2 regions of the Pseudoalteromonas sp. NEC-BIFX-2020_002 genome follow, and region 1 is predicted to be linked to the other one. Evidence: predicted binding sites of a transcription regulator. Region 1 holds the regulator's gene; the other holds the start of a gene.

Region 1 (4,796 bases):
ACTTAAGCGCTTTTTTAACTTTACGCGGATCAGTACTAAATACACCTTGCGTGTCGGTCCAAATTGACACCTGATTAGCATGACAGTAACTCCCTAATAAAGTGGCACTGTAATCACTGCCATTGCGCCCGAGAGTAATCGTATTGCCCTGACAATCTGACGCAATAAAACCGGTTACAACATTAATACAGTTAGCCGAAACCAAGTCTGCACATGCTTGTTGATTTTTTTGGTGCAGCAACTGCCCGTCATTAAGTGTAAATAACTGGCGCGCATCAATATCTTTCGCCTCAAGTCCTAGTTGCTGTAAATAAGCAGCCAATAAACGGGCTGACCATACTTCACCGTGAGCAAGCAATGAAGCTTCCTGTAAGCTTTGCTGTTGAGCTTGCTGTGCTATTAAGGCTAACTCTTGCTTTAACACATCAATTGCGTCGTATTGCGCTGTTGGGCTTAATAGCTGCTCAATCAAAGTACGCTGATGATTATCAAGCTGTAATAAAATATCACTTACGGCTTGTTGATCACCTTGCTGATAACTTTGCCATAACTTAACCAACGTATTGGTTGTTTTACCTGCTGCCGACACAACGACACAGTCACCTGCTTCGGTGTGTGCTAAAATAATATTTGCTACGGCTTGATAACGCTCCGCGGAGCTTAAGCTTGAACCGCCAAATTTATGAACTATATTTACCATTTTCTATTACCACAAAGCCGTATGTGCAGGCGTTAATTTGAATGAATTTGTTTGCTCTGTACTTTGCTGCGTCGAGTTACTCTTAGTAGTCGTCGAACTACAATTACCTTGGCCTGGCTTAACTTTGTTAAACACACGTTCTAAATCAGAAACTAAGTCTTTTACATCTTCAATACCCACCGAAATTCTGATCAACGTATCACCCACACCCGCCTCTAAGCGAGCTGTTGCATCCATACCAGCATGAGTCATCGTTGCAGGGTGACATATTAGGCTTTCTACACCGCCTAACGATTCCGCTAAACTGAATTCTTCTAGGCTCGTTAAAAATGCTGCTGCATCATTTACATCACCAGCTATATCAAAACTTACCATGCCACCAAAACCACGTTGTTGTTGTTTTGCTAACTGATGTTGTGGATGAGATTCTAAACCAGGGTAATATACTTGGCTCACATAGGGTGAACTTTCTAAATATTGCGCAATGATAAAGGCATTTTCTTGGTGCTGACGTAAACGTACATTTAAAGTCCGCAGGCCACGTAATGTTAAATAACTATCAAATGGTGCACCTGTAATACCAATATTATTTGCCCACCAAGCAAGCTCGTCACCCAGCTCTTGTGTTGCTGCAATGACAGCGCCGCCAACAACATCGGAGTGGCCATTAATATATTTAGTGGTTGAATGCACAACAATATCAACACCAAATTCAATTGGGTTTTGTAAGGCCGGTGATAAAAACGTGTTATCTGCGCCAACTAAAGCGCCGCACTGCTTTGCAATTGTCGTAATCGCTTTAATATCAGTTAAACGTAAAATTGGGTTGCTTGGTGTTTCAATCCAAATTAGCTTAGGTTTAATCTCAAGTATTTTTTGATGGTTTTCAGCGTTTGTTAAATCTAGAACCACTAATTTTAATAAGCCGCGCTTTTCAAGCGAAGTAAACAAACGGTAGCTGCCGCCATAACAATCATGTGGAATGACTAACGTATCATCACTATTTAGTAATTGTGTTGCTAAATGTACTGCCGCCATGCCGGTAGCAGTTATAATGCCTTTGGCACCGCCTTCAAGCTTTGCGAGTGTTTCGCCAAGTAAATCACGATTAGGATTACCGCTACGGCCATAATCATATTCGCGCTTAGTATCAAAATCGGCAAATGAATAGGTGGTCGATAGGTGGATAGGAGGCACAACAGCACCGTGATGTTTATCAGCATCAATGCCATTACGTACTGCGATTGTCGCTTTATTTTTTTTGCTCATACCGTCACCTATATTAACTGGATGTTTAGACGTCTAAAAGGTTAGATGATCAAATTTAAGAAGTCAAAACATTTATACCCCTAGATGGCTAAATAACTAGTATTTGACTATCTTTTTTAAAACGATAGAATTTCCGCATCTTTGCGCTACAAAATGGTCGCGCAAACAATTAACAACCTGAGGCAACGATACATCTTATGGCTAAATGGAATGGTGAATATATTCACCCATATGCAGAACACGGGAAAAAATCAGAACAAGTTAAGAAGATCACCGTTTCGATCCCGTTAAATGTATTAAAGGTTTTAACTGATGAGCGTACTCGCCGTCAAATTAATAACCTTAGACATGCAACAAATAGTGAATTACTTTGCGAAGCATTTTTACACGCATTTACTGGCCAACCATTGCCAAACGATGAAGACTTACGTAAAGATAATCCAGAAAAAGTACCAGAAGAAGTTAAAAAGATTATGCAAGAGATGGGTTTAGAAGTGCCTATCCTGAATGAAGACTGATCTTCACCTGTAAATAACGTGCACCTGTTTCAGGCAATGATTTGGATACAAAAAACCTCAATTCAGTGAATTGAGGTTTTTTATTGCCAAATAGTGCCTATTACGCCATATAGTTTTCAGGCATATCAATTTGTGCAACACCTGAATCAATAGCCGCTTGCGCCACTGCTTTTGCAATGCGCGGTAATAAACGCGGGTCCATTGGTTTAGGGATAATATACTGTGGTCCAAATTCAAGTTTATCAACACCTGCTGCTTTTAATACTTCAGCAGGCACTGGCTCTTTAGTAATACTGCGAATTGCCTCAACTGCGGCAATTTTCATTTCATCATTTATTTTGCTCGCACGTACGTCTAATGCACCACGAAAAATAAACGGGAAACACAACACGTTATTTACTTGATTTGGATAATCAGAACGACCCGTTGCCATAATCAAATCATCGCGCGCACCATGAGCAAGCGCAGGTGCAATTTCTGGATCTGGGTTTGAACATGCAAAAACAACTGGCCTATCAGCCATCAGCTTAAGATCTTCCGGTGCAAGCAGGTTCGGTCCTGATACACCAACAAATACATCAGCATCAGCAATAACATCTTGCAAAGTGCGCTTATCTGTATTGTTAGCAAACAACTGTTTATATTCATTTAAGTCATCACGACGCGTATGAATAACACCTTTACGATCAAGCATATAAATGTGCTCACGCAATGCGCCACACTTAATTAATAACTCCATACATGCAACAGCGGCCGCACCGGCACCCAAACAAACGATAATCGCATCTTCAATGCTTTTACCCTGCACTTCAAGTGCGTTAATCATACCCGCAGCAGTTACAATAGCTGTACCGTGTTGATCATCATGAAACACTGGAATACTACAGCGCTCAATCAATGCTTTTTCAATTTCAAAACACTCTGGGGCTTTAATATCTTCTAGGTTGATACCACCAAAAGTATCAGCAATATTTGCAACGGTATTGATGAAATCTTCTGTGGTTGTGTGTTTTACTTCAATATCAATTGAGTCAAGGCCAGCAAAGCGTTTAAACAACAAAGCTTTGCCTTCCATAACTGGTTTTGAAGCAAGAGGTCCTAAATTACCTAGGCCTAAAATAGCAGTACCATTGGTAATTACTGCAACCATATTACCTTTGCCAGTATATTTATAAGCATTAGCTGGATCTGCGGCAATTTCACGCACAGGCTCAGCCACACCAGGGCTATAAGCTAGAGCGAGATCTTGTACGGTTTCGGCTGGCTTAGTAAGCTCAACACTGATTTTTCCTGGAACGGGGTGCGAATGGTAATGTAAAGCTTGTTCACGAAAGTCTGACATAACGCGATTTTATCCTGCAAGTAAGTTAAAAGTGAGAGTAAGCAGTTCTATTCTATAGTCTGTATCTTGGAACGATACCTATATTACAATTAAATTCAAGCAATATCAGGTCTATCCTGTTATAAGCTAGATCTGTTAATTTTATGCGTTTTATCGACCAGTTTTGTAAAAAAACCTCAAAATCCAACAATAACACGCCAAGAAAGCATCAAAAAACCTGTTCTAAAATCATCTAAATAGTACTTTATTACACCTAAAATACACATTCCCTATAAAAGATATAAATATACGACGTTAGCGTCATTTAGGCTCATTAAATGACTTTTTATCAACATAACATCAATTAATTAAACAAAATATATTACTGAATATAGTTAAAATCTAACTGTTTGTCTGTTATTTAGTGGCTATAGTCACTATAAAAACTAAAAATGATGGTTACTTTAGGCAGGGGTAAAAAAGGGTGAATTTAACCGCTGATACTTGGGCGTGTTGTCCTTTGTGGATTGAAATTTGTTCAATCTAGGGGCGATTTAATCGCGGCGCGAGGTTTGGAATCGAGTGGGCTAAGTAAAAACCGAGCAAAGCTTCCGCGTCCTGCTCACGCCCCTTGCCTACCCCCATGTAGGTAACAAAGAGTTAATCGCCCCAAGGAATAACTCTTTAGGCAGCGCATGTTTGGCATTTATACTGCGTTATCGCCTATTTGTGGGGAACACCACACTACTATAGGCGCTGCCTTGCTTAAATACCAAACAGTCTGCTGCAGAATCAATCACGAAAGGTCAACACGCCCTAACCAGTTCTAATTAAATTGCAGGCATAAAAAAAGCACCCTAAGGTGCTTTTTCCGACACAACAGCAATAATTACTTGCTGCTAAGTGCACCGAAACGCTTGTTAAAGCGATCAACACGGCCACCAGTGTCTAAAATCTTTTGCTTACCAGTGTAAAACGGGTGACACGC
Region 2 (4,796 bases), on a different contig from region 1:
AGTCGACCATGATTGGTACGCGTGATATGTCAGGCTCTGAGGCGATTAAGTTTAAAAACTTAACCATTGCCGCTTTTGAGTCCAACATGGCTTCGTCCATGTTGATATCAATTACCTGAGCGCCATTTTCTACTTGTTCACGGGCAACGGTGAGTGCAGCTTCAAAATCTTCTTCCATGATCAAACGCTTAAACATGGCAGAACCTGTAACATTGGTACGTTCGCCGACGTTTGTAAATACAGCTATTTTTTGACTCATGTCAGATATCCTAATTTAAATTACAGGCTTCAAGGCCAGATAAACGCATACGCACTTCAAGCTCTGGTAACGGACGCGGTTTAACACCTTCAAGCCCTTTGGCAAAGGCTCTTATGTGTGCAGGTGTAGTACCACAGCAACCGCCCACTATATTGATGAAGCCAGACTTACCCCAATCGATAATCTCAGCGGCCATTTCTGGCGCTTCTAAATCGTATTCACCAAACTCATTTGGCAGGCCAGCATTAGGGTGAACCGAGGTAAAGGTTTCGCATACGCGCGATAGCTCTTCTACGTATTGGCGTAATAGGTCTGGGCCAAGTGCGCAATTTAGGCCAATTGAAATTGGCTTAATGTGGCGAATCGAATTATAGAACGCTTCGGTTGTTTGCCCTGATAAGGTACGCCCCGATGCATCGGTAATAGTCCCTGAGATCATTACTGGCAATTTACGCCCCGCTTGTTCAAACGCTTCCTCTACTGCGAACGAGGCGGCTTTTGCATTCAGTGTATCAAAAATGGTTTCGATTAGAATAAGATCTGCACCGCCTTCCATTAACGCAAGGGTTGATTCAACATATGCAGTGACCAGCTTGTCAAAGGTTACATTACGGTAACCGGGATCGTTTACATCAGGTGAAATCGAGCAGGTTTTAGATGTTGGCCCAAGCACACCCGCAACATAGCGTGGTTTTGCTGGGTTTTTAGCTGTAAATTCATCACAAATACTGCGTGCCAATTTTGCAGACTCTAAATTTACTTCACGGCTGATGCTGGCCATGTCGTAATCTTCCATCGAGATAGTGGTCGAGTTAAAGGTGTTGGTTTCGATAATATCGGCGCCCGCACTTAAAAAGCCACGGTGAATATCGCCAATAATTTTTGGCTGCGTAAGGCTTAATAAGTCATTATTGCCTTTAATTAATACATGCCAGTCTTTAAAGCGCTCACCACGGTAGTCTTCTTCTTCGAGTTTATGTTCTTGGATCATGGTGCCCATTGCACCATCAAGAATTAAAATACGCTGCTTTAGCGCGTCAATTAACTCGGCACTTTTGTTTTCTAAATTATTCGGCATAGTTGTTAGTCCTTACGTCTTGGCTAACTAAATTAATATCATAGGGTGTGGTTTGATACACATAATAATTTAACCAGTTCGAAAAAAGCAAAAAAGCATGACTTTGCCAGGTTTTCGACGGTTCGTTATCTGGGTTGTTATCTGGAAAATAATTTTCTGGCATCGGCGCATCAGGGCTTTTTGCTAAATCACGTTGATATTCGCCCTTTAATGTATGTGCATCATATTCAGGGTGGCCTGTTAGGTAAACTTGGCTACCTGATTTATTTTTTATTAAGTAAGCGCCTACTTGCTCTGAACCTGCCAGCACGACTAAATCTTCACACGCATTTATTTTTTCAATGTCGATGTGGCCATAACGAGAATGTGGCACTACAAAGGTGTCATCAAAACCGCGCGTAAGTGCGCCATGTTCAAAAAAGCATTTATGAGTAAACACGCCACACAGCTTATTTTCTTTAAGTTCACGCTTTAAATTATGATGATGGAATAAACCCGCATGGGCCGCCCAACACGAAAATAACGTTGACGTTACATGCTGCTCTGCCCAGTCTAAAATCACTTTTAGTTCATCCCAGTAGGCTACGTCGTCGTATTCTAAATGCGCTAATGGCGCACCAGTAATTAATAATGCATCGTAGTTACTGTCTTTCACTTCAGAGAAATAACGATAAAAAGTATCTAAATGCTGCTCTGAGGTATTTTTACTACGATGGGTATCTAAGCGTAATAGCTCTACATTAACTTGCAAAGGCGAATTGGCAAGTAAACGAATAAATTGTACCTCGGTTTCAACCTTATTAGGCATTAAGTTTAAAATAGCCAAGCGCATAGGGCGAATTTCTTGTGTTTTCGCACGACTTTTTGGCATTACGAATACGTTCTCTTGGCGTAACTTCGCAATTGCGGGCAATTCATCTTTAACGGTAATAGGCATACTCATCTCCAAGGTATTTTTAACCAATGGCTAATTATGAACGGATAGCTGGAAATTTCAACCTCTAGATGTTTAGATGTCCAAATGAGTTTAATTAAACAATTTTTTGCATTCTTAAACAAGCTCGCCATAATGCCCTTCTTAATTTAACTACAAGGTGAAATTGTGTTTGATTGGCTTGGTTTAGGTGAGTTATTAGCAATACTTGCGGCACTGGTGTGGGCGCTATCAACTATTTTATATAAAGGTTTTAGTCATCACTTAACCCCAATGCAATTAAATATTAGTAAAGGTGTGCTCGCGAGTGCATTGATGCTAGTTACACTTGTCATTACTCAAGATTTTGCTATACCAACCCAAATTACCAGCTGGCTGTGGCTCATTGCGGGCGGAGTTATTGGTATTGCTATTGGTGACAGCGCTTATTTTGCAGCTCTACGTAATATAGGCCCAGCGCGTACATTAGTTATTGAGTCATTAGCCCCGGCCTTGGTTGGTATTTTTAATATTATTCTGTTAAGCCATTACTTATCAGCCTTTGCTTGGTTTGGTATTGCATTAACCAGTGTGGGTGTTGTAATTGCGATTAAGCCCGCAAAAGGACTGCCAAGTGTTGATAATAAACATTATCACGTTGGTGTTTTGTGCGCACTTGCTGCCGCAATATGCCAAGCCCTTGGAATGGTAATGTCAAAAGGAGCGCTTAATAACGAAGAGATGAGCAGCTTATGGGCTGCATTAATTAGGCTTGCATCGGGGACACTTACTGTTGCATTAGTGGTTGCAATGTTTAAAAGCAGTGATTTTAAACAAGCACTCACATTAAAAGGGATTAGCGGTAAACACTGGTTTTTTGTTGCTGTATTTTTAGGTACTTTTTTAGGTTTGTGGCTGCAACTCGGCGCCGTAAAATACACCGATCCTGCGATAGCACAGACCATTTTTGCTACCGCACCATTGATTGTAATGAGTATTGGTTTTTTTAAGCGTGAGCCTGTTACCAATAAAATGCTACTTGGCGGCCTACTTGCGCTTATTGGCGTAGGTGTATTGCTTGCTAATTAACGTGCTGATGCGTTGACTGTTTAGCCATTGAGACTCTACAATAGAGCATTAAAAATTTTATTCTTATTTGAAGGCTCCTTCCATGGTTTTACCTGATAAATTTATATTCTCGATGAGTCGAGTATCTAAAGTTGTGCCGCCTAAGCGCACTATTTTAAAAGATATTTCTTTGCATTTTTTCCCTGGCGCAAAAATTGGCGTACTTGGTTTAAACGGTTCTGGTAAATCAACGTTACTACGTATTATGGCAGGCCTTGACCAAGAATTTGAAGGTGAAGCATACCCTCAACCGGGCACTAAAATTGGTTACCTACCGCAAGAGCCTATTTTAGATGAAAGCAAAACAGTACGTGAAATTGTTGAAGAAGCAGTAAGCGAAGTTAAAAACGCGCTAAACCGCCTTGATGAAGTATATAACGAATATGCAATGGAAGGTGCTGACTTTGATGCACTAGCTAAAGAGCAAGGTGAGCTTGAAGCAATCATTCAAACTCACGATGGTCATAACATTGATAACGTATTAGAGCGTGCTGCTGATGCGCTACGTTTACCTGAATGGGATGCTAAAATTGAGTTCCTATCTGGTGGTGAGCGTCGTCGTGTTGCTATTTGTCGCCTATTACTTGAAAAACCAGATATGCTTATCCTCGATGAACCAACTAACCACTTGGATGCAGAATCTGTCGCGTGGCTTGAGCGCTTCTTACATGATTACGAAGGCACAGTTGTGGCGGTAACGCATGACCGTTACTTCCTTGATAATGTAGCAGGTTGGATTTTAGAGCTTGACCGTGGTGAAGGTATTCCATGGGAAGGTAACTACTCATCGTGGCTTGAGCAAAAAGATGCCCGCTTACAACAAGAGCAGAAGTCTGAAAAAGCACGTCAAAAATCAATTGCACAAGAGCTTGAGTGGGTACGTTCAAATCAAAAAGGTCGTCAAGCTAAGTCTAAAGCACGTATGGCACAGTTTACTGAAATGCAGCAATCTGATTACCAAAAACGTAATGAAACTAACGAGCTGTTTATTCCACCTGGACCACGTTTAGGCGATCAAGTAATTGAAGTTAAAAACTTGAAGAAGAGCTTTGGTGATCGCGTACTGATTGATGATTTAAGTTTCACTATGCCAAAAGGTGCCATTGTCGGCATTATCGGTGCTAATGGCGCGGGTAAATCAACTTTATTCAAAATGCTTAGTGGTGAAGAGCAACAAGACAGCGGCGAGATCAGCTTAGGTGAAACAGTTGAACTGGCAACCGTTGATCAGTTCCGTGGCAATATGGATGACAGCAATACAGTTTTCCAAGAAATTGCTGATGGTCAAGACGTGTTAAAGATTGGTAATTTTGAATTTCCAAGCCGCGCGTATGTTAGCCGCTTTAACTTCAAAGGCAACGATCAGCAAAAGTTTGTTAAAGACTTATCTGGTGGTGAGCGCAACCGCTTACACCTAG

The links. The regulator MetJ, encoded in region 1, represses methionine synthesis genes. The targets are predictions, from matches to a motif close to TAGACGTCTAGACGTCTA.
Region 2: metA (homoserine O-acetyltransferase MetA) is a predicted target of MetJ. The motif match lies at 2,340-2,357, and genes of this name have one in related genera.

The regions. Positions count from the first base shown of each region.
Region 1 covers NZ_JABEPJ010000009.1:97,342-102,137, forward strand. Annotated here, with positions in the region: gene metL (bifunctional aspartate kinase/homoserine dehydrogenase II) at 1-700, opposite strand, end outside; gene metB (cystathionine gamma-synthase) at 707-1,969, opposite strand; gene metJ (met regulon transcriptional regulator MetJ) at 2,167-2,487, shown strand; gene HJP15_RS11790 (malic enzyme-like NAD(P)-binding protein) at 2,588-3,829, opposite strand; gene rpmE (50S ribosomal protein L31) at 4,698-4,796, opposite strand, start outside.
Region 2 covers NZ_JABEPJ010000002.1:186,680-191,475, forward strand. Annotated here, with positions in the region: gene metH (methionine synthase) at 1-259, opposite strand, end outside; gene HJP15_RS03075 (homocysteine S-methyltransferase family protein) at 270-1,337, opposite strand; gene metA (homoserine O-acetyltransferase MetA) at 1,327-2,274, opposite strand; gene HJP15_RS22265 (EamA family transporter) at 2,440-3,339, shown strand; gene ettA (energy-dependent translational throttle protein EttA) at 3,422-4,796, shown strand, end outside.